DNA from 2 places in the Jeotgalibacillus haloalkalitolerans genome. Region 2 is predicted to be linked to the other one. Evidence: riboswitches for the same ligand, from Rfam matches in the RefSeq annotation. Region 2 holds a riboswitch; the other holds the start of a gene.
The links. A riboswitch is a leader RNA that binds a small molecule or an ion and turns the genes downstream of it on or off. The one in region 2 is predicted to bind FMN.
Positions count from the first base shown of each region.

Region 1 (11,155 bases), on a different contig from region 2:
TACAATAACGTAAACATGTAAACAAATGTGTACACATGCCTTTATATCAGCGTGTGTACGACTGTGTAAACATGTAAACGGATTTGTATACAACGTATCTGATTTTTCAGTACTTAAGATTGATTGACGTTTACCCTTCTCTTATATAAAGTTAATAGGAGCGGAATATATCCGTAGATTTTTTTCAGGAGGTTTACTATGACTAAATCAAGAATTGCAGCAGTTGATGTTGGAAATGATTCAGTAAAAGCATTATTTGGCCAATCAGACTATGAACTAAATATCCCGAACGTTATTGCAAGAGATCGTGAGGATCGCCCGGTAATCGGAATTGAAGACCTTCACGAGAAAGATCCGCTTGATGGCTTACATATCCGCGTTCACTCCCCTGCCCTGCAGGATAATAACGCAATTTACCGTGTAGGTAACCTTGCTACAAAGAGTGACAATGCGACAGAACTTGACCCGGGCAGCAGCAAATCAGAAGAAGATCAGTCACTAGTAATGTTGTTTGCAAGTATTGCGTTGGATGCAGCGCGCGAAAACAGCGGCTTTGAAGCTAAAAACAACGTGATTGATGCAACATATACTCTGGGAACAGGCTTACCGTTAAGAGAAGTAAAAGAGGGTAAGGACGTAGGTTTCCGTTCACAGCTTCTGGGCTCTGTTCACCAGGTGGAATTCTTAGTGACACCGAAACACCAGGGCAAGAAAGTAAATATCAAATTTGAAGAAGTAAAGGTATATCCTGAAGGATTTGCTGCATTTATTAACCTTGTGATGGACAATGAGGGTAAAATCATTAACCGTGACCTGATCGATAAGCAGATTTTAATCCAGGATATCGGCGGTTTATCAACAGATATCGCTGTTATTCGCAATCGAAATGTTGATGACGATAAGGCTCAGGGCTTTAATCTGGGTGTATCTGAATCTCTTGAAGCAATTCGTGAAGAAATCCGCTCACGCCATGGTGTAGAGCTTGATACACGTCGTGATGTAGTAGATATTATTACGAAGAAAAATGACCGTAACCACATCATGGTGAAGGGCTCACGTACAAGCGTACATGACATCACTGACCGCATCCTTTTGGACCTTGCTAAGAAGGAATACCGTCACCTGCGCAACGTATGGGCAAAGAACTCACAGACAGAGATTTGCTACTTTGTCGGAGGCGGCTCAATGGTATTGAAAGACTACCTAAAAACACTTAATAACAACCTTGATGGCTATAACATTGATTTCTTTGAGGACGAAAAAGAAAGTATCTGGATGATGGCTAACGCTTATCATAAGCTGATCAATGATTTCGTGCGTAAAAACAGTAAGGAAGCTGCTCCTAAGAAAACTGAAGCGAAAGCAGCTTCAAAGTAAGGTGTATTAAATGAGTGGTACGATCAAGAAGGGACAGGCGATTACCTTTCGCCTGCCTTCTGATACACCGGACCATTTGCTGAGGGAATTGCAAAGGCTGAAAGAAGCTGAGAAGAGAAATTTTTCAAGTAAAATTGCAGAATTTGCACTTGAAGGTCTCGGTAAGAACTCTCAGAAAGAAAGAGAGACGATTACCGTACCAATCCCAAAACAGCTATCCAAAGAACAGCGGGCATGGCTCAGACATGCACACTCTGAAGCGCTGCTTGGTAATATCGTCTATCAGCTTCTGAATGATCCGGTCAGGGCTACAGCGATCCTGGCATCGATGAACAGTACTTCTCTGTCAGTAGATGAGGCACTTTACCTGCAGGAAGAAGAACAACCTGAAGGAGCGCCTCAGCCTGCACCACCTGTACAGCAGGACCCTGAATTTGATGACCTCGACTCAATTGATTCCATTGAAATTGAGCGAGAAGAGGTTCAGGAAGAAAAAGAAGAAGACTTAGATGACCTATTAGGAAGTTTCTTGGATAAAATGAATAAATAAATGATTAAAAAGGAATCTATTGGAATAGATTCCTTTTTAATTTATTAATTAATTTACATATTTTATAAAAATATTAATATAAATTTATAGTTATAGCTACTGAAGTGGAATGAGAAAAGAGAACATTTATTAAAAACAGGCTGATTATTAAATTTACATTTAGTGAAACGGAGCGTAAGGCGGCGACTCCGGGACGATTAGTTGGAAGCTGAGACTCTGAGGAGGCTCAGCAACAACCGTCCGGAAAGCGTCCCCGCCTGAAGTACAGTGAAACGATTAAAAAAAGCGAGACAATTTACATGTCCCGCCTTCTAATATTATTCTTCCAAACGGCCCTCTTCTTTCAACTTCCTGCGTCTGCTGTTCATAAATAAAATAACAGCACCAACTGTAGAAAAGAACAAAACCATGTAATCAAATGGCACAGGTTCATCTTTCGTTACAATCAGATAAAAAATCCTGATTGAATTAATCAGCAAAACCACACTTAAAATTAAATCAAGTTTTCTTAAATCCACGATGTACCCCTTTCGAAATTACTTATCCACATGTGGAAAACGTTTAGCGATTTCAACAATCACCTGAGACGCTTTTTCCATGTTATCCACAGAGATATACTCAAATTTCCCGTGGAAGTTCTCTCCACCAGTGAAAACGTTTGGTGTCGGCAGTCCCATATAGGATAACTGAGACCCATCTGTACCACCGCGGATTGGCTCAATGATCGCATCAATGCCAAGTGAATTCATTGCTTCTTCAGCGATATCCACGATAAATCGAACGGGTTCGATCTTTTCACGCATGTTGTAATACTGGTCTTCAATCGTAATTTCCACTGTACCTTCACCGTGTTTAGCGTTTACTTCATCAGCTGTGCGCTGCAGCGTAGATTTACGTTTCTCAAACTTTTCCCGGTCGTGGTCACGGATAATGTATTGAAGCTCCGTTTTTTCCACATCTCCATTCATCTGCATCAGATGAAAGAAGCCTTCGTAGCCGGCTGTAAATTCAGGTGCTTCATTTAAAGGAAGTGATTGATTCAATTCCATTGCAATCTTTAATGAATTGACCATCTTATTTTTTGCCGTTCCCGGGTGGACGTTTGTACCGTGAATCGTTAATTTCGCGCCGGCTGCGTTGAAACTTTCATATTGAAGCTCTCCAAGCGGACCGCCATCGATTGTGTAAGCATAGTCAGCGTCAAAACGCTTTACATCAAACTTATGTGGGCCGCGGCCGATTTCTTCATCCGGTGTAAAAGCAACGCGGATTCTGCCGTGCTTAATGTCAGGGTTTTGCACCAGATGCTCCATCGCGGTCATAATTTCAGCAATACCCGCTTTATTGTCAGCACCTAACAGTGTTGTGCCGTCAGTTGTAATCAGCGTATGCCCTTTATATTTACTCAGTTCCGGAAATTCAGCGGGAGACATGGTTACTTTTTCATTCAATTGAATATCTCCACCACTATATTCAACAACCTGAGGATTTACGTTAGTGCCTGTAAAATCAGTTGCTGTATCTACGTGTGCTAGGAACCCGATTGTCGGGATATCTCCTTCTATGTTTGCAGGGAGTGTTGCCATCAGGTAGCCGTGATCATCCACTTCAACCTCTTCAAGTCCGATTTCTTTTAACTCTTTTTCTAAATGACGAATCAGATCCCATTGCTTCTCAGTGGAAGGTGTTGAAGGGGAGTCCGGATCTGATTGAGTATCAATTTTTGCATATGTAATCAAACGGTCCATTAGTTTCTTTTGCATGAGTAACCTCCAGCATTTTTCTTTATTATAGCATGTAAAAGCACCAGTCAGTAATAACGCCTGACTGGTGCCTGATTGATTAAACGGGGCCGGTCTGCATAGATTGCTGACGGATCCACGGCTTTAATTTTACGAATAACGGAATAAACAGTGCTGCAACACATGCTGATTTGATTAAGTTAAACGGAATAATTGCGCCGGTTGTCAGTCCTAACTTAACAGCAGGATCAAGCATGTAATCCATTCCAAAGAACCACGCGTATGCAGGCAGAATCAAAAAGTAATTCAATACTGCAAGCAGCAGAACCATTAGTACAGTTCCGGCAACAAGCCCTTTAGCCAATGCACCTTTTGTTTTGCGTTTGTGGTAGAAGAATGCGACCGGCAGGATAAATGCACACCCTGCAATAAAGTTCGACAGTTCGCCGATTGGTACGCCGCTTCCTTTGAAAAGGTAATACAGAATGTTTTTGAGTGCCTCCACAATCACACCAGCCATTGGTGAAAACATGATTGCTGCGAGTAAAGCCGGCACGTCACTGAAGTCAATTTTCAAAAAATCCGGTAAAAACGGAAGTGGAAAATTGAGCATCATCAGTAAAAATGCCACTGCGCTAAGCATGGATAGCTTAACTAAAAGTTGTGTGTTTTTTAACATGAGTAGCTCCTGTCCTCGTTCCACACAGAAGTTTCGGCATCGTACACAAATAAACCCTGCAGATTCGGCGCAATCAGCAGGGAGAATTCAGCACGAAATAAAGGGTCAGCTTTTCGCAAATCCCTTATTCTTGCCTCCATCTTCTCCCATCCAGACTATACTGTCGGCCTCCGGTTCTCACGGAGTCAGCAAATAGCTCCCTATTCGCTCGCGGGCTCATTCTTACATTTACCGCCGGTCGGGAATTTCACCCTGCCCTGAAGATGGAACGATATTTAGTTTAGGATTTTAGTATAGCGCAATGTGAATGGGTATTCAATTTAAAAGTTTCGGGCGGGTTAGGCGTTTATCATATTGCATCTCTCTAAGCATGAATGTCGTATGAATCCGTTTGAAGGCTGTATCCGGCAAGTTGAGGTAGCGATACACCCGGGTTGAGTGACGTATTCAGACGGTTGAAGTAGGTCTTCACTTTTTCGAATGCTCTATACTACAATTTGACTACAAAAGCAGGGGTCAGTATGAACTCATTTCTACTAATTTTATCTAAAAAAAGGAGTTTACTATAAAACAATCGAATATTACGTAGAACGAAACAAACAGGGAGGACTTTAATCGATGATCAATTTCAGACAGCCGGATGTTGAAAATTTTTTTCAGACGTTCGGCATTCAGACATTTACAGTGAATAAAGAGGAAACACAGCTCGTTTTCAGCACAAATTTAAATGGAAAATATAATCTTTGGGCAATGGACCTGCCAAATGCATTTCCATATCCGCTCAGCTTTCATAATCAGAGCTGTTCAGAACTTGCATACGACAAGCAGGGGCGCTACATTCTCGCAGTGATGGATCAGGATGGTGATGAAAACGGTCAGATCTATGCGGTGCCGCCAAAGGGTGGAAGTCTTGAACCGCTGCGCACACATGAAGGCGCGCGCCATATGGGACTGAACCTGAGTAAAGATGGTGAAAGGCTGTATTATACATCAACAAAGGAAGATCAGACTTATCTGAAATCCTATTGCTATGATTTAAAAGAGGATGCAGAAAAAGTCATTCATGAAGGAAAAGATGCCGCGACGTATCTTGCAGCAAAAAGTCCTGATGAACAGGCAATTGTCTATGTAAAGCATTATGCAAATACTTACGTGCTGGCTTTTGTGAAAAAGGATGGTCAGGAGGTTTATCTGACACCAGATCGAGAAGAACAGCATACGGTTTCAGGCGTGGAATTCGTTTCAGATCACCTGATTTATTTTACAACCAATTATGGAGAAGATTTCTCTTACCTTGCACGCTTTAACCTGGAAGATGAATCATTTGAAAAAGTTGCTGCGATTGAAAAAGAGGAGTTCGACGATGTCTACTATGATCAATCCTCAAACAGCCTTTATATCAGGGCTGAAAAAGGTGTGAAAGATAAGCTGTATCAGTTTGACCTGAAAGAAGAAAAGTTAAACGGAATTGATATCCCGACAACTGAAATCGCAGGACTGAAAGTAGCTGACTCAGGCAACCTTTATCTTGCAGGCCGAACCGCTGTCAGACCGGCTAACATTTATATGAGAAAAGACGGGCAGTGGAAGCAGCTGACAAAGTATAACGTGCCGGGGGTGAAGGAAGAAGAAATGGCAGAGCCTGAGCTTCATACTTACAAGTCATTCGATGGACTGGAAATTGAAGCGCAGTTCTTTAAAGCGAAACCTGAAAACAGTAATGGACACGTCATTCTATGGCCGCATGGAGGACCACAGGCGGCGGAGCGTGCGACTTTCCGTTCACTGTTTCAATTCCTTGTCTACCGAGGATACAGTATATTTACACCGAACTTTCGCGGCTCAACCGGATATGGTCTGAAGTTCTCCAAGATGGTAGAAGGGGATTGGGGACACGGACCGCGTCTTGATAATATAGAAGGACTTGAGTATCTATTTAAAAAAGGACTCGCAGACCGTGACAAAGTTCTGCTGATGGGCGGAAGCTACGGAGGCTACATGGCGCTGCTTCTCCACGGCCGTCACGCAGACTACTTCAAAGCAGTCGTGGATATTTTCGGACCATGTAACCTGTTCAGCTTTATTGAATCAGTTCCTGAACACTGGAAACCGGTCATGAAACAATGGGTAGGCGATCCGGTAGAAGACAAAGAAAAGCTGACAGAAGACTCACCGATCGAATATCTGGATTCCATGACAAAACCAATGTTCGTCATCCAGGGTGCGAAGGATCCACGCGTTGTCAAAGCCGAATCTGACCAGATTGTCGAAGCGTTGAAAGGAAAAGGCCGTGAAGTGAAATATCTTGTACTTGATGATGAAGGGCACGGGTTTTCCAAGAAGGCGAATGAGATGAGGGTGTATGAGGAAGTGCTGGCGTTTTTTGATGAGTATATAAAATAAGCCATTTCATTTCCGGCTGTTAGCCAGGTAACTGACAGCCGGAAAATGAATCTGAAGAATTATAAAGAATCCTGTTGACATGTTCTTTATAAAGAACTATCATAAGGACAAGTAACCAATTCTGACATATATTTTAGACAGTTATTAATTTTTTTAATCTTTCGTTCTTTATAAAGAATATTATGAAGAGCGAAATATTTTTATTGAAGTTGTTCTTTATTAAGAATTGAGGTGATGTCTCCTTACCTTTATCAAAGAAGGCACTCGTCCATGTTAAGGGTTGAAAGACACCTTAGACGCCAGTCGTCGTTGGCAGGGAGTGAGGTGGGGTTAGATGCCCTATTCTTATTAAAACAATGATGTGTCGGGTTTTGTCTAAGACCCTGCACATCATTGTTTTAATGAATTTGTGATTGTAGACGAAAGGAGGAGTTTGATGTCTTATAAAAAGCAGTTATCTATATTCATTGTATTGGATTTGTTTCTGGTTTTTTCAGCGTTTGTGCTCAGTCATCTGCTGGTAAATGGTTTGTTCGCTATCACTCATACATTTATGATCAGCTCGGCAGTATTGCTGGGGATGTATCTGGGTTTTTCAAGCTCATACAGACTTTATAAAAAGGCCTGGGAATATGCCAGTGTAATTGAACTGCTGATTATATTAAAAGCTACTGCCTTATCAGTCATGGCTGCTTTATTCGTTGAAACAATGATAACAGGTCAACTCATGCTGCGGGTCATGATCGTTACCTGGCTGCTTCAAGTTTTAATGGTTGGTGGTTCGAGATTTGTATGGCGGATATATCGCAATCAAAAACAGCAGTACCGGCCGGATTATAAGAGAACGTTAATTATCGGAGCCGGTGCAGCAGGAACAATGGTGGCAAGGCAATTGCTTCAGGGAAAGGATTGTGATCTTAAACCTGTTGCTTTTATTGATGATAATCCTCATAAGCATAATCTGGATGTTCTCGGGTTGCCGGTATATGGAGGAACCGGGAGGGTAGTGGAAGCGGTTGAAAAACTGAAGATACAAAAAATTATTATTGCCATCCCATCATTAAATAAAAAACAATTAAATAAAATCTATACAGAATGTGCGAAATCGAACACGGATACAAAAATTCTTCCAATGATAGAAGATCTGATTTCAGGGAAGGTATCGGTCAGTCAAATGCGGGAGGTTCAGGTTGAAGATTTACTTGGCCGGAAACCGGTTGAACTAGACTTAGAACTTTTATCAGGAACGTTAAAAAACAAAATCATACTTGTGACTGGCGCAGGTGGATCTATTGGATCTGAGATATGCAGGCAACTTATTAAGTTTCAACCTTCTAAAATGATTCTGCTCGGCCACGGAGAAAACAGTATTTACAATATTGAAATGGAATTAAGACTGGAGCATGACGTGGCACATACAGAATTTATTACAGAAATTGCTGATGTCCAGGATGCCCAGAAAATGATGGAAATTATGTATGAATATAAACCGGATATTGTCTATCATGCTGCAGCACACAAGCACGTTCCACTTATGGAAAGAAATCCTGAAGAAGCAGTTAAAAATAACATTATAGGAACAAGAAATGTTGCTCAGGCTTCCAGTTGGAACGGTGTAGACACTTTTGTCATGATCTCAACTGATAAAGCTGTTAATCCAACAAATGTGATGGGTGCATCTAAAAAACTGGCTGAAATGATAGTTCAGGGAATGGATCAAATAAGTAACACTAAGTTTGTAGCAGTACGTTTTGGAAATGTGCTCGGGAGCAGAGGGAGTGTGATTCCCCATTTTAAAAAACAGATTGAAAGAGGCGGACCTGTAACAGTGACACATCCCGAAATGATTCGCTATTTTATGACCATTCCGGAAGCTTCAAGGCTGGTTATTCAGGCTGGTGCCCTGGCTGAAGGCGGGGAGATCTTTGTGCTTGATATGGGTGAGCCGGTCCGGATTGTTGATTTGGCTAAAAATATGATTACTTTGTCGGGGAATTCACTGGAAGATATTGATATTGTTTTTACCGGGATCAGACCTGGTGAAAAGTTATATGAAGAGCTGTTGAACCAGGATGAGGTCAGGTCAGAACAAATTTATCCCAAGATATATATTGGGCAAAGGGCAGAACTTTATTTAGATGAGATAGAGTCAATCATTGATAATTTTTCTTTAATGGAAAAAGAGAATCTAAAACAAAAATTGCTTGAACTGGCGAATCGTAAACCTGCTCACTTAAAAAAATCGAACTGGCCTATTTCAAGCTGATTGTTCTTTATTAAGAATGGAGTGATCTGATGACAATCTTAGTTACTGGAGCAGCTGGATATATAGGTAGTCATACGTGCGTTGAGCTACTAGAAGCAGGATACAATATCGTAGCACTTGATAATTTCAGTAACAGCCATCCAGAGTCTTTAAAGCGGGTATCAGAGCTGACAGGTAAGATATTTCCTATAGTAAAAGCGGACTTAAAAGAAGAGACCTTAATTGCAGAGGTTTTTGATCAGTATCAAATTGAGGCTGTTATCCACTTTGCAGCTTACAAGGCTGTGGGTGAGTCAGTTCATCATCCGCTAACTTACTATGAAAATAATTTATCTGGCCTGATCAACCTTTTAAAAGTGATGGAGAGATATAAAGTAAAAAGAATTGTTTTTAGTTCTTCAGCAACTGTCTATGGCAGTGTTGCTCAAATGCCTATCAGAGAGAATGTGCCATTTGGAAAAACCAGCCCTTATGGAAAAACCAAGCAAATGGCAGAAGAGATTTTGAATGATTTATATACTTCAGACACTGCGTGGAATATTACAATTTTAAGATATTTCAACCCTATTGGCGCTCATTCAAGTGGTCGTATTGGTGAAGATCCAACTGGAACTCCAAATAATCTGGTGCCTTATATATCCCAGGTTGCGATAGGTCAAAGAGTCATGCTGAATATTTTCGGAAACGACTATGAAACAAAAGATGGTACAGGGGTTCGGGATTACATCCATATATCTGATTTGGCAAATGGTCACCTCAAAGCGATTGAGGCGCCAGAGGGCTTAAACGTTTACAACTTGGGGACCGGCTGTGGATATAGCGTATTAGAAGTGGTGGAAGCTTTTGAAGAAGCATCCGGAAAAGCAATACCATTAAAGTTTACAGCAAGAAGACCTGGGGATATAGCAGTCTGTTATGCAGATCCGGTTAAGGCCGAACTAGAGCTCAAATGGAAAGCAACAAGATCGCTTAAAGATATGTGTGAGGATACCTGGAGATGGCAAACTTTGAACCCTTCAGGCTATACAGACTTTAACCACCTGGTCCAGAAAGCGGAGGGTTAACGGAAAACACTCAATTACAATGTATTGCGGCAGAGGAGTGAAGATACTTTAAGGAAGAGGAGCAGAGTCATGATCGGTGAAAATATTAAAAAGCATCGCAAAGAAAAAGGACTGACTTTATCTGAACTTGCTGAGAAGGCCGGAGTTTCAAAATCTTACTTAAGTAATATTGAGCGAAACCTAAAACAAAATCCATCTATCCATGTGTTAGAGAAAATATCAAGAGTGCTGGAAGTTAATTTGCAGAGTCTGCTGAAGGCGAAGTCTGAAAACAATATGTTAATTAGTAAGGACAGGGATGACTTCATCAGGGAATTTCAAAAAAACATATCAAATTATCAGGAGTTGAAAGATTACAAAACAGTCCTTGAATTTATCAAATGGAAAAATAAGAATGTGAATTCCCATCATAAGTGATTTAAAGAATAAGTTTGGGAGGTACAGGCATGAGGAACCCTGTCAGTCTGAAAGAATTAGTGTTATTTATCAAAAAGAGGGCACTGTTATTAATCAGTTTAACTTTACTTTTTGGTGGTGCTGCTTACTTAATCACAACTTATTTTATGACACCTATGTATCAAACTTCTACACAGCTATTGATTAACGAAGAGAAAAGTGACCAGCCTTATGTAAATGTCTCAGAAATACAGGCAAACCTGCAGTTAATTAATACTTATAACGTCATTATTAAAAGTCCCGTTATTCTTGAACAGGTAGTTGAAGCGATGAACAGTGAAGTCACCGTAGCAGAGTTAAATGAAAAAATAACGGTGCAAAACGTTCAGGATTCCCAGGTAGTGAACTTGATTGTAACAGATGTAGATCCTGTAAGAGCTGCAAGGATCGCAAATCAAACAGCGCAAGTCTTTCAAAACGATATATCTGAATTAATGAACGTTGATAATGTAAACATACTCTCGCCAGCCATTGTTACCGGAAATGAAAAGCCGGTTTCACCTGACCTTTACTTAAACACAGCTGCAGGAAGCCTTACTGGTTTTGTCATTGGGTTCATTATTACGCTGTTACTGGAATATTTTAATAACACGGTGAAAGATGAGCAGCATCTCAGTG
Region 1 covers NZ_JAXQNN010000001.1:325,628-336,782, forward strand. The annotation lists gene UFB30_RS01615 (ParM/StbA family protein) at 199-1,377, shown strand; gene UFB30_RS01620 (hypothetical protein) at 1,388-1,927, shown strand; gene UFB30_RS01625 (hypothetical protein) at 2,245-2,445, opposite strand; gene pepT (peptidase T) at 2,464-3,690, opposite strand; gene UFB30_RS01635 (ECF transporter S component) at 3,770-4,348, opposite strand; FMN riboswitch at 4,483-4,617, opposite strand; gene UFB30_RS01640 (S9 family peptidase) at 4,967-6,751, shown strand; gene UFB30_RS01645 (nucleoside-diphosphate sugar epimerase/dehydratase) at 7,188-9,017, shown strand; gene galE (UDP-glucose 4-epimerase GalE) at 9,047-10,081, shown strand; gene UFB30_RS01655 (helix-turn-helix domain-containing protein) at 10,151-10,498, shown strand; gene UFB30_RS01660 (YveK family protein) at 10,528-11,155, shown strand, end outside.
Region 1: it holds a riboswitch for FMN, as region 2 does, so the genes downstream of both, UFB30_RS01635 (ECF transporter S component) here and ribD (bifunctional diaminohydroxyphosphoribosylaminopyrimidine deaminase/5-amino-6-(5-phosphoribosylamino)uracil reductase RibD) in region 2, are expected to answer to the same signal.

Region 2 (11,155 bases):
GGCATTTGAATCGCTACACGATCCGTCACTTCAAGACCATAGCCTTTAACACCTGCAATTTTTCTTGGATTATTTGTTAATAATCTCATTTTTGTAACGCCAAGATCCTTAAGAATCTGTGCACCAATCCCGTAGTCTCTCAGATCAGCTGCGAACCCCAGCTTATGATTCGCTTCAACTGTATCAAGTCCCTCTTCCTGAAGCTTGTAAGCTTTCAGCTTGTTGACAAGACCAATTCCTCTTCCTTCCTGACGCATATAAAGAAGGATGCCGTTCCCTTCACGCTCAATCTGGGAAAGAGCAGCGTAAAGCTGGGGCCCGCAGTCACAGCGGTTTGAACCGAATACATCTCCAGTCAGACATTCTGAATGTACTCTGACTAAAACAGGTTCACCTGCTTTAATGTCTCCCTTAACCAGGGCAACGTGTTCCTGACCTGTTAGAATTTCAGTGTATGCTACAGCCTGGAATTCTCCAAATTCTGTTGGCATGAACGTTTCTACTTCTCTTTTGACGAGCTGCTCTTTATTTCTTCTGTAGGCAATTAAATCTTCAATTGTAATGAGCTTCAGGTCAAACTTCTTTGCGATTTCCTGCAGTTGAGGCACCCTTGCCATTGTGCCATCTTCATTAATTATTTCACAAATGACACCTGAAGGCTTTGAACCGCTTAATATAGCAAGATCGACAGCTGCTTCAGTGTGACCGGCTCTTTTCAGCACGCCGCCCTTTTTTGCAACCAGCGGGAAAATGTGACCCGGTCTTTTAAAATCTGCTGCGTTAGCCCTTTCATTAATTAACTCTCTTACAGTCAATGCTCTCTCAGGAGCACTGATTCCTGTCGTTGTATCCTTATGATCCACGCTGACTGTAAAAGCAGTACCGTGTGAATCCGTATTTGTATCTGTCATCGGCTTCAGCTGCAACTCTTCAGCACGCTCTTCTGTAATCGGCGTACAGACCAGACCGCGGCCTTCAGTGATCATAAAGTTAATCATTTCAGGTGTTGCTTTTTCGGATAACCCGATAAAATCCCCCTCATTTTCACGGTCCTCGTCATCCACTACAATCACAGGTTTACCGTTTCTGAGATCTTCTAGTGCCTCTTCAATTGTATTAAACATATCATCATGCCTCCTGTATCGTTACATAAATCCATTCTCTTTTAAGTATGACTCATCTATCCCATTCGTTTGTGGATGCATCAGATTCTGCACATATTTTGCAATCATGTCACACTCTATATTTACTTTGCTGCCTGGAGATTTCGAGGCAATAATCGTATCATCTGCCGTCTGTGGAATCAGTGAGATCATAAACGAATTCTTTTTAACATCGAAGACAGTCAATGACGTGCCATCAACCGCCACAGAGCCCTTCATCATAAAGTATTTAATCAATTCATCCGGCACCTGAATATAAATATAAATCGCGTTTTCTTCTTTTTTCATCGATTGTATCACACCGGTTCCATCTACATGCCCGCTTACAAAATGACCACCAAAACGTCCGCCGGCAGCCATCGCACGCTCCAGGTTCACTTTAGATCCTTTTTTTAGTTCATGCAGTGTCGTCGACTTCATCGTTTCGGGCATGACATCAACAGAAAACTGATGATCTGACAGGCTGGTTACTGTCAGACAGACACCGTTGATGGCAATGCTGTCACCAATTTTAGCGTCATTGAGTATGCTGCTGCAGGTAATGGTAAGAATCATGGAATTTTTTCCTTTTTGAAGGTTATGGACCGTGCCGACTTCTTCAATTAAACCAGTAAACATTTATTCATCTCCCTTTGGACTTGCAATCACTTTAATGTCAGAACCAATCATTTCAACATGCTCAATCGTTAAATTGAATGCCTCATCCATCAATTGGATTCCATTGCCGCCTATCACTCCTTTTGCATCCCGTCCTGTTATCAGTTTAGGTGCAATATAAGTGATAAAGCGGTTAACTGCCTTTGCTTCAATAAATGAAGCGTGGATTTCACTCCCGCCTTCTACATATACTGAATGGATATCATTTTTAAACAGATAAGTCAGCACAGATTGAACCTGAATCGATTCCTGATTCATCCTGCAGACATTCACGTTCACTAACCCATTTAGTTCGCGCTCTTTCTCTTTATCTGCATTCCTGCCGCAAATGATAAACACTTCAGCTTCACCATCATGCAATAACTTTGATTGCAATGGAATTGTGAGTTTTGTATCCAGTATGACTCTTTTCGGGGATACTCCTCCTTCCGGAAGTCTTACAGTTAACGAGGGATTATCCCGCTTTACTGTGTTAACCCCTACAAGAATCGCATCATGCATGTGTCTGTCCCGGTGAACGTCTTCCCTGGCAGCACGACCCGTCACCCATTTACTGTGCCCGGAATTAGTAGCAGTTTTCCCATCCAGGGACATTGCTGTTTTTAAAGTGATAAAAGGTTTTTTATACTTCATTGCGTAAAAGAAATACTCATTCAGCTTATCTGTTTCTGTCTGGCAGACACCTGTTGTTACATCAATTCCGGCTTTTTTCAGCTTCCCGATTCCGGTTCCTGATACTTTCGGATTGGGGTCCACACTGCCAATGACAACCCGCTTCACTTTCTTCTCAATAATTAAATCTGCACAGGGCGGTGTTTTCCCAAAATGTGAGCATGGTTCAAGCGTGACGTATATAGTTGAGCCCTCAGCATGACTGCCGGCCATTTGCAGCGCATACACTTCAGCATGTGCTTCTCCCGGCTTTAAGTGAGCCCCCATACCGACAACTCTTCCATCTTTCACGACTACACTGCCTACTGCAGGGTTTGGCGAGGTTTGTCCCTGAGCAGCAGAAGCGAGATTAATTGCAGTTTTCATCCATTTTTCATCCAAATGCATCATCTCCCCATAACGTCCATACAAGTCCTGTCAATTAAATATAAAAAAACTCCCTTGATCTTAGGGAGTTTAATCATGACGAAATAAGCGTTCAACATTTCTGTTAAAACGCAATTCCTTTCTCCCATCCAGACTTTAACTGTCGGCTTTGGAATTTCACCAAATCCACCGGTAACACCGGGTCACGGACTAAGAGCACATGCTCATCACCGCCGGTAGGGAATTTCACCCTGCCCCGAAAGGTACGTTATTTTATTGTCTTACTATTATGTCGGATTTCGCTCACATTTGTAAAGGAAACAGTGTTCAAATTAAGATTCTTTCTGAAAATTCTTTTCTCTTTAAAATGATTAAAGTAGAATTAAGGTATAAATTATTCTTTAAGGAGGGCTGTCATATGAAGGTTTTGCTCAAAGATGCAGTCGTATATCCAATTACTGCTTCAATGATTCAATACGGTGATGTATTAATTGAGAATGGAATCATAAAAGAAGTGAACGATACAATTTCAGGGCATCAGGATGCTAAGGTGATTGATTGCTCCGGACAGCATTTAACACCCGGACTAATCGATGTGCATACGCATCTTGGCCTTTATGATGAAGGGACCGGCTGGGCTGGTAATGATGCGAACGAATCAATTGAACCGATGACACCTCACATCCGTGCAATTGACGGGGTATATCCTCTCGATGAAGGTTTTTTCAATGCCCGGTCACATGGTGTGACGACGGTGAATATACTGCCGGGAAGTGCGAATGTGATCGGAGGTATTACAGCCATTATTAAGACCAACGGGAAAACCGTGCAATCAATGATTGTGAATCCGGAATCCGGACTCAAAATGGCACTTGGTGAAAATCCTAAACGGATGCATTCCAGCGGTTCAAATGATTCGATTACGCGAATGGGTATTATGGGTATGTTAAGAGAACAGCTGTATCTGGCAAAAAACTTTGATGGAACAAACGATCTTCGTCTCAGTGCCCTTCAAAAGGCCTTAAGCAGGGAAATCCCTGTCAGGATTCATGCTCATCGTGCTGATGATATTGTGACAGCGATCAGACTTGCAGAAGAGTTTGACCTTGATCTGCGTATTGAACATTGTACTGAAGGACATCTGATTACAGAAGAAGTAAAAAGGTCAGGAGCTAAAGTGTGTGTAGGACCAACATTCACACGTAAGTCAAAAGTTGAGCTGAGAAATAAATCGTGGAAAACGTATCAGGTTTTATCTGACGCCGGAATTGAAGTCTCCATCACAACAGACCACCCTTATACTCCTATCCAATATTTAAACGTGTGTGCTGCAATTGCAGTAAGAGAAGGATTATCCATTCAGGCAGCACTCGAAGCCATTACAATTAATCCTGCGCGAAACCTTGGAATTGATCAGAAAATCGGCAGTATAGAGCCCGGAAAAGAAGCTGATCTGGTCTTATGGAGCGAGCACCCGCTACATTTTATGTCTTCTCCTGTATTCACGATGATCAAAGGGGAAATCGTCTATCAGGCCTGAAAAAATTATTTTTAAATAAGGCAAAAAAACTATTCTCAAACCAATAAAAATTTTGTATGATTTAGATGCAAAGATGTAGAAGAAACTGAATAAGTTTACGATACAAAGATGCCATAAGACTGTCATATGAGTCTGTTATGGAGGGAAGGCAAATGGTGCGCCACCAGCTGATCAGCTGGTTCTAGTGGGTTCGATTCCCACCCCGAAATTTTTTATGAACGCAATGAAAAATTTCGAGGGTGGTGTACTACAGTTCCTGTCAGGATACTGCCCTTTTTTGGAGGGCAAAACCATGATTAAAAAACGTGACGTACACGAGAGCCAGGCTCTGTTTGAGCTAATGACGCATCCCGACGTATTCCCATATGTCAGACAAAAAGCTTCATCTTCTGAAGAATTATTGTTTATGATTAAACAAATGATTGAAGCTGAAGAACGCGGTGAAATTATTTCAAGAACCATTCTTGATGAATGGGGAAATCCCGCAGGTACGATCAGTTTATTTGATGTGCAGAATAATAGTGGATTTTTAGGCACTTGGCTTGGAAAGCCTTATCACGGTCTGGGTTATAATCAGGCTGCAAAAGAAGCTTTTTTCAATGAGCTCTTTTACGAACTTGGAATCGAAAACGTCTATCTGAGAATCAGAAAAACGAATGTGAGATCACAAAAGGCTGCTGAGAAGCTTCCTTACGTAGTCTCTGCCAATGAAACGAATAAAGCTTTATATAATGAAATTAATAAAGAAGAAGATCTATTTAATCTGTATGTCATTTCAAAAGACTTATATACACTTGTCCACATGCGTACACAGGATGAAACTGAAAATGCACTGGAAGCATAAAAATCACCGGACCTTTGCCCGGTGATTTTTTTATGCTCTATTTAATGCTGTGATCATATCTTCTTCATCATTTAAAATTTCAACCGCTTTATTGTTCAGATTCTCATGATCGAGTGCCAAAACCAGCACTTCCGCTACATCGCTTCTTGTAATCTCACCCTGCCTGTCATCAAGCACTTCAGCAGCTCTGATTTTATCTGTTCCTTTTTCATCAGTAAGCAGTCCGGGTCTGATAATTGAGTAATTTAATCCGCTATTTTCAAGGTGCTGATCAGCTGCATGCTTCGCTTTGTAATAATCTTCCATATCATCACTTATATCCATGGATGATAAATCACCTGCGCCTATTGCGCTCAGCATGACGAATTTTTTTACACCTTTTTTAACAGCAAGATCGATTGCTTTAATCGCACCTTCTTCATCAACTGATTTAGTCTTCTCAGGTCCCGTATGGCCTCCCGACCCGGCTGCGAAAATAACCGCATCAACCTCTTCATATGCTTTTTCAAAATCACCTTCAAGGTTACCCAATACAGGCAGTCCGCCAAGCTTTTCAATTTCCCCGAACTGTGATTCTGTTCTGACCATACCTCTTGCATAATATTTATTTTTTTTAGCCAGCTTATCAACCGTTAATCTTCCTGTTGTACCATTTGCACCGATTACAAGAACATCCATTATATGATTCCTCCATTTCATGTAATGGTTCTCTTTTCCCGATCTGAAAACTGATAAACGGATGACCGGACATATGAAAAAACAGCGGACAAATTAATGTCCGCTGTTTTTAGATAACCTTGTGATTTCTTCAGCCATTTGACTGATTGTATATGATGTTGGTGCCTCATCCATTTTTTCAATCATGGTCCACTGCTGATCTCTTAACTGTCTGACAGCAGTCAGCAGTGTCTCAGTTGTTAATTCTTCTTCTTCAAGCTTTAATGCAAACCCCTGTTGAACAAATGAATTTGCATTCAGAATCTGATCTCCCCTGCTCGCTTCTTTTGAGAGCGGGATCAGAATCATTGGTTTTTTTAATGCAAGAAATTCAAATATAGAGTTAGAACCCGCCCTTGAAATGACTAAGTCAGATGCGGCAATCAGGTCGGGCAGTTCATTGGAAACAAATTCATATTGAATGTAATCAGGATGATCATTTTTGATCACATTTCCTTTTCCGCATAGATGAATGATTGAATAATGTTCAATTAAATCAGGCAATGCATCCCGGACTGTTTCATTAATACCTTTTGCACCTAGGCTTCCACCCATAATCAGGATCACGGGTTTTTTCTGGTCAAGCCCTGCAAACGTCATACCTTTTTCTCTTTTACCGCTGAAAAGCTCCTCACGGATGACGGCTCCTGCACACGTGGATTTTTCTGCTGGTACATATTGAAGTGTTTCTTTAAAAGTCGTGTAAATCTTAGTGGCAAAAGGCATTGCCAGCTTATTTGCAAGTCCTGGCGTTACATCAGATTCATGGATTGCCACCGGGACTCCAGCCATTTTAGCAGCAAGTAATACAGGGACAGAAACAAATCCGCCTTTTGAAAAAATCACATCAGGTTTGATCTTTTTAATTTTCATATATGCCTGTACCGTTCCTGCTAAAACACGGAAAGGATCTGTAAAGTTTTTCAGAGAGAAATATCTTCTTAATTTCCCGCTTGAAATCCCGTAATAGGGAACATCCGGGAATTTTTCAGTTATAATATCTTTTTCAATTCCATCATGTGACCCGATATAGGACACCTGCCATTTATTTTTCAGAAATTCAGGGATAAGTGCAGTGTTCACTGAGACGTGACCTGCTGATCCTCCACCGGTAAATAATATTTTATTCATGTGATACTCCAATCTAAAAGTTCATTACCAATCTATTATACCTGAATCAGTTGAAACGAAAAGAGCCGTTTCCCTTTATAATTGAATCTGCTACATTCAGCCCACTCATGACTACCATTGGAGATCCTCCTCCGGGGTGTGTGGACCCACCGGTATAATAAAGGTTGTGAATAAATTTACTCTTATTTCCCGGTCTTAAAAAAGCATCTTTCATTGAGTTCGATGAAATTCCGTAAATTGAACCTTTGTAGGCATGAAAAAGATGTTTTAGCGAATCAGGTGTAAATAACTTCTCACATTCAAGTTGTTCACGGATTGGAATCCCCTTCTTTTCAAGTGTACGGTAAACCTTCTCTTTATATGAATGAATATCCGGTATGTGTGCTGCAGGTGCATTGATCAGAATAAATAAGTTACTGCCCTTTGATACCGTTCTGTCTGTATATGCACTGTGACTGATATAAATTGTTGGATCATCAGGCAATTTTTTATGTTTGAAAATATCCTCAAATTCCTTGTTGTAATCCTCAGGGAAATATACCTGATGATGATGAATATCAGGCTGAAATTCTTTCAGGCCGGCCAGAATAACAAAAGCAGAAATTGAAGGTTCATATTGATCAAGCTTTTGATCCGGTAAGCCTGGACGGTCGGCTTCCTTGATCAGATTTTTTGTGGAAGTGACATAGTCACCATTTATCACAATTTGATCAAATTCAAAAATTGTTCCGCTATCAGTTATTAAGCCATATGCAGTTTTTTCTTCTACCAACAGTTCTTTGACGGTTTCATTGTAAAGGATTTTGCCGCCAAGCCTGTTGAATACATCTTCAAATGCCTCAGCAATTTTTGTATTCCCACCCTTAACGGTAAAAACACCTGACACCATTTCAAGATACCCAATCATCGCAAACGTTGCAGGACTCTTGTATGGGGATGAACCGATATATGTAGCATAGCGATTAAAGACTTTTTGCAGATCAGGATGGGAAAAGTATTTCTGATTAAAATGAGCCAGCTTTTCAAAAGGTCTCACACGCATAAATGCTTTTGCCATTTCGGGATCCATGAAATCTTTCAGCGATGTGATGGCTTTTGGAAAAAAAGCCTTTTCTGAGATTTTATAAAGACGTTCAATTTCCTTTAAATAATCCCAATATACAGAAGCGGCACCAGGATCAATTTCGGTAAGCTGTCTGATCATTTCATCAGGATGAACAGATTGGGTAAATACTGTACCATCCGGAAAAATATTTTTTGTATGACGTTCAAGTCTCATAAATGTCAGATAATCTTTCAGATTGAATCCTGTGTTTTGCAGAACATTTTCAAAAACCCAGGGCATTGTAATGGTATTCGGTCCAAAGTCAAAGTGGTACTCTCCCATTTTGACTGGCATCATTTTTCCCCCGGCATGCCGGTTTTTTTCAATGATCGTCACTTGATATCCCTTTGACTGAAGTCTGATGGCAGCTGCGAGTCCACCCAGACCTGCTCCGACTATACAAATATTTTTCAACGGTAGATTCTCCCCTTCCACGTGTAACCACTGCCAGTTATTCCTTTAATTGCTGCCGTAAACAATAGAATGACTAATGCAATTGCTGATATCGGCATCAGAAGAAAGTGCAGCTTTGATTGCCCGGTAGCCAGGTCGATTAAAAATGTCTGCATAAAGATCAGCAGCAGCGGCAGACACCACAGCCATTCCTGATAGATTATTCCGTAAAAGAAAAAAACTAGCGGCAAGAAATAAAAACTGATATAGAACAATGCGACAATCACTGCTCCAGGCACAGAACGTCCAAGTCCAGTGAAAATATTTTTAGTGAACCCTTCCCAGACTTCTGCATTCGTTTCATACATATCACATGATATTGAGTTTGTAATATTACTTAATATACACCTGTAGCCATTGCGCTTTAATACTCTTGTCAGGTGAATATCCTCCACTAGTGAATTCCTGACAGTTTCATGGCCGCCTGACTGGACATAAGCGTTTTTATCAAATAACATGAATGCACCATGAGCAGCAGTAAATGCAGGCTTTTTGGTGAAATTTGCTACTGCATTCGGTAAATGAAAGAATACAAAAAAATGCTGCATTGGAACGAGTAATTTTGCAAGAAACGTTTTTGCCGGAAATCGGGGGAATCCCGTAATCAGACCTGCTTTATTTTTTTTAAGCAGGTAAAGTGCTTTTAAAACAGCATCTGGTTCCACTCTAACATCCGCATCAATAAAACAGTAATAGTCCCCAGTTGCCTCTTTACTTAACTGATAGCATGCGTATACTTTCCCTACCCACTGTTCAGGTAACGGCTTCCCCTGAATCACTTTAATATCGCTGCTGAATTGTTCGAGTATGCTTTCAGTTTGATCTTCAGAATGATCATTTAATACAATAATCTCTTTGTTGGCATATGAAGTATCCAATATAGACTGAATAACTCCGGCTGCGTTGCCTTCTTCATTTCTCATTGGAATTAAAAAAGATATCCTAGAAGACTGGTCGTCTGTTCTATTTTTTAACCTGGGCATTGTGAGGATATTCAGGATTGTCAGCAGCAAAAAAATCAATAATATACATATATAAATAACCACGTCTCAATCCTCCTTCGGGCTTATGCAGTTACTTTCTCTTTAAAGCCTCAAGCCATTCACTGGAGGTTTTAAAGCCTTTCACAAATCCTTTAAAGTGATGTAGCTCTTCATTGATAATATCTGCTTTCATCTGATCGAGCGACTGCTCAAGTGATTGCCGCAAAACGTCACTTTTTTCTTTTCGGTTCAGGCTGGTAAGCGCTTCAGACTGAATCGGCTGCCCTATTGTAATAAAGAGCTCGGGACGCTGATCATGACGAAAAGTATAACAGGCTGAAACCGGAATGATTTCTGCATCCGGATTTTTTTCTGCCAGATAGGCAGGGCCGTTCATAAATGATAGCGGCCGTTTATCCAGATGCTCTTCTTTACCCTGCGGAAAAATCCACACAGACTTTTGATCTTTTAATAACTGATCAGCGAATTGCAGACTTCTGATTAGAGATTTCGGTGATTCAGGATCAACCGGAAATGCGCCGATCTTTGAGAAAAAAGTAAACTTTTCAATACCGTCCCTACTCATCATGGCGTAGGCATCTTCATGTAATAAATATCGGTTAAGATAAAAAACAATTAAACCATCCCACCAGCTCGAATGATTCATAATATATAACCTTGCTTTATCAGAAGACTGATGCTGATTATGGATGTAGACTCTGTAAAAATGCTTTTTTAATTGCCAGGTTAAATATTTTCCGAGTATATATTCAGTTCGGGAAGATTTGTTATTCATCGGAACCTCCTGCTGATCATCAAATAAATGAGGTAAGTAATCAGGAGTCCTGCTGCGGTTGCAAAAATAGCAAAGTACAGCTGATATGCAAATGCAGTGATGACAAACATGATAATCATTAAAAAGTACAGCCAGTTTGTACGCTTTGTCCATGTTTCATCTGATGACGGCCCCGCCATAAAATAAACGATAAATTGAATAATAAATGAAACATAAAACCAGGCGATGAAATTCTGTGTCGGTATATCATAATAAGGACCTGTATCATCCCACACCCAATACTGTTTTGCCTGATAAGCGACAGGATCGATGATTAAATCCATACAAACCGCTAACAGCGATGTAATAAATGCAAAACCAAGTCCTTTTATAAAGCTTTTTGGTTTTCCCAATAAACGGGTCATTAAACTGAGTGAAGTAAATATGACCATTACCCAGGCAAATCCAATGGTCAGCGGAACTCCAAAAACCTGAATTCCGAAATCCTGTTCATAATGATAGGCCCCGAATATAATGCCATATTTTACACCGAGCGATTCAGCCCACATAGTAAATGCCATAATGATGACGCTGATGATAAACCCTCTCAGGTTACCAAGAACCTTCATTCCATAATAAATAGACAGAATGCCTGCCAAATATAAAAATACAGCATTTGCCCACTCCAGGAATGGAGGCAATAAATCAAATGCAACTAATATAACGCCAATTCCGTACCATACTAAAAA
Region 2 covers NZ_JAXQNN010000002.1:363,113-374,267, forward strand. The annotation lists gene UFB30_RS06710 (bifunctional 3,4-dihydroxy-2-butanone-4-phosphate synthase/GTP cyclohydrolase II) at 1-1,124, opposite strand, end outside; gene ribE (riboflavin synthase) at 1,146-1,781, opposite strand; gene ribD (bifunctional diaminohydroxyphosphoribosylaminopyrimidine deaminase/5-amino-6-(5-phosphoribosylamino)uracil reductase RibD) at 1,782-2,879, opposite strand; FMN riboswitch at 2,992-3,126, opposite strand; gene UFB30_RS06725 (amidohydrolase) at 3,277-4,398, shown strand; gene UFB30_RS06730 (GNAT family N-acetyltransferase) at 4,691-5,242, shown strand; gene UFB30_RS06735 (SDR family oxidoreductase) at 5,273-5,920, opposite strand; gene murG (undecaprenyldiphospho-muramoylpentapeptide beta-N-acetylglucosaminyltransferase) at 6,014-7,090, opposite strand; gene UFB30_RS06745 (phytoene desaturase family protein) at 7,137-8,609, opposite strand; gene UFB30_RS06750 (glycosyltransferase family 2 protein) at 8,606-9,694, opposite strand; gene UFB30_RS06755 (lysophospholipid acyltransferase family protein) at 9,723-10,427, opposite strand; gene UFB30_RS06760 (carotenoid biosynthesis protein) at 10,424-11,155, opposite strand, start outside.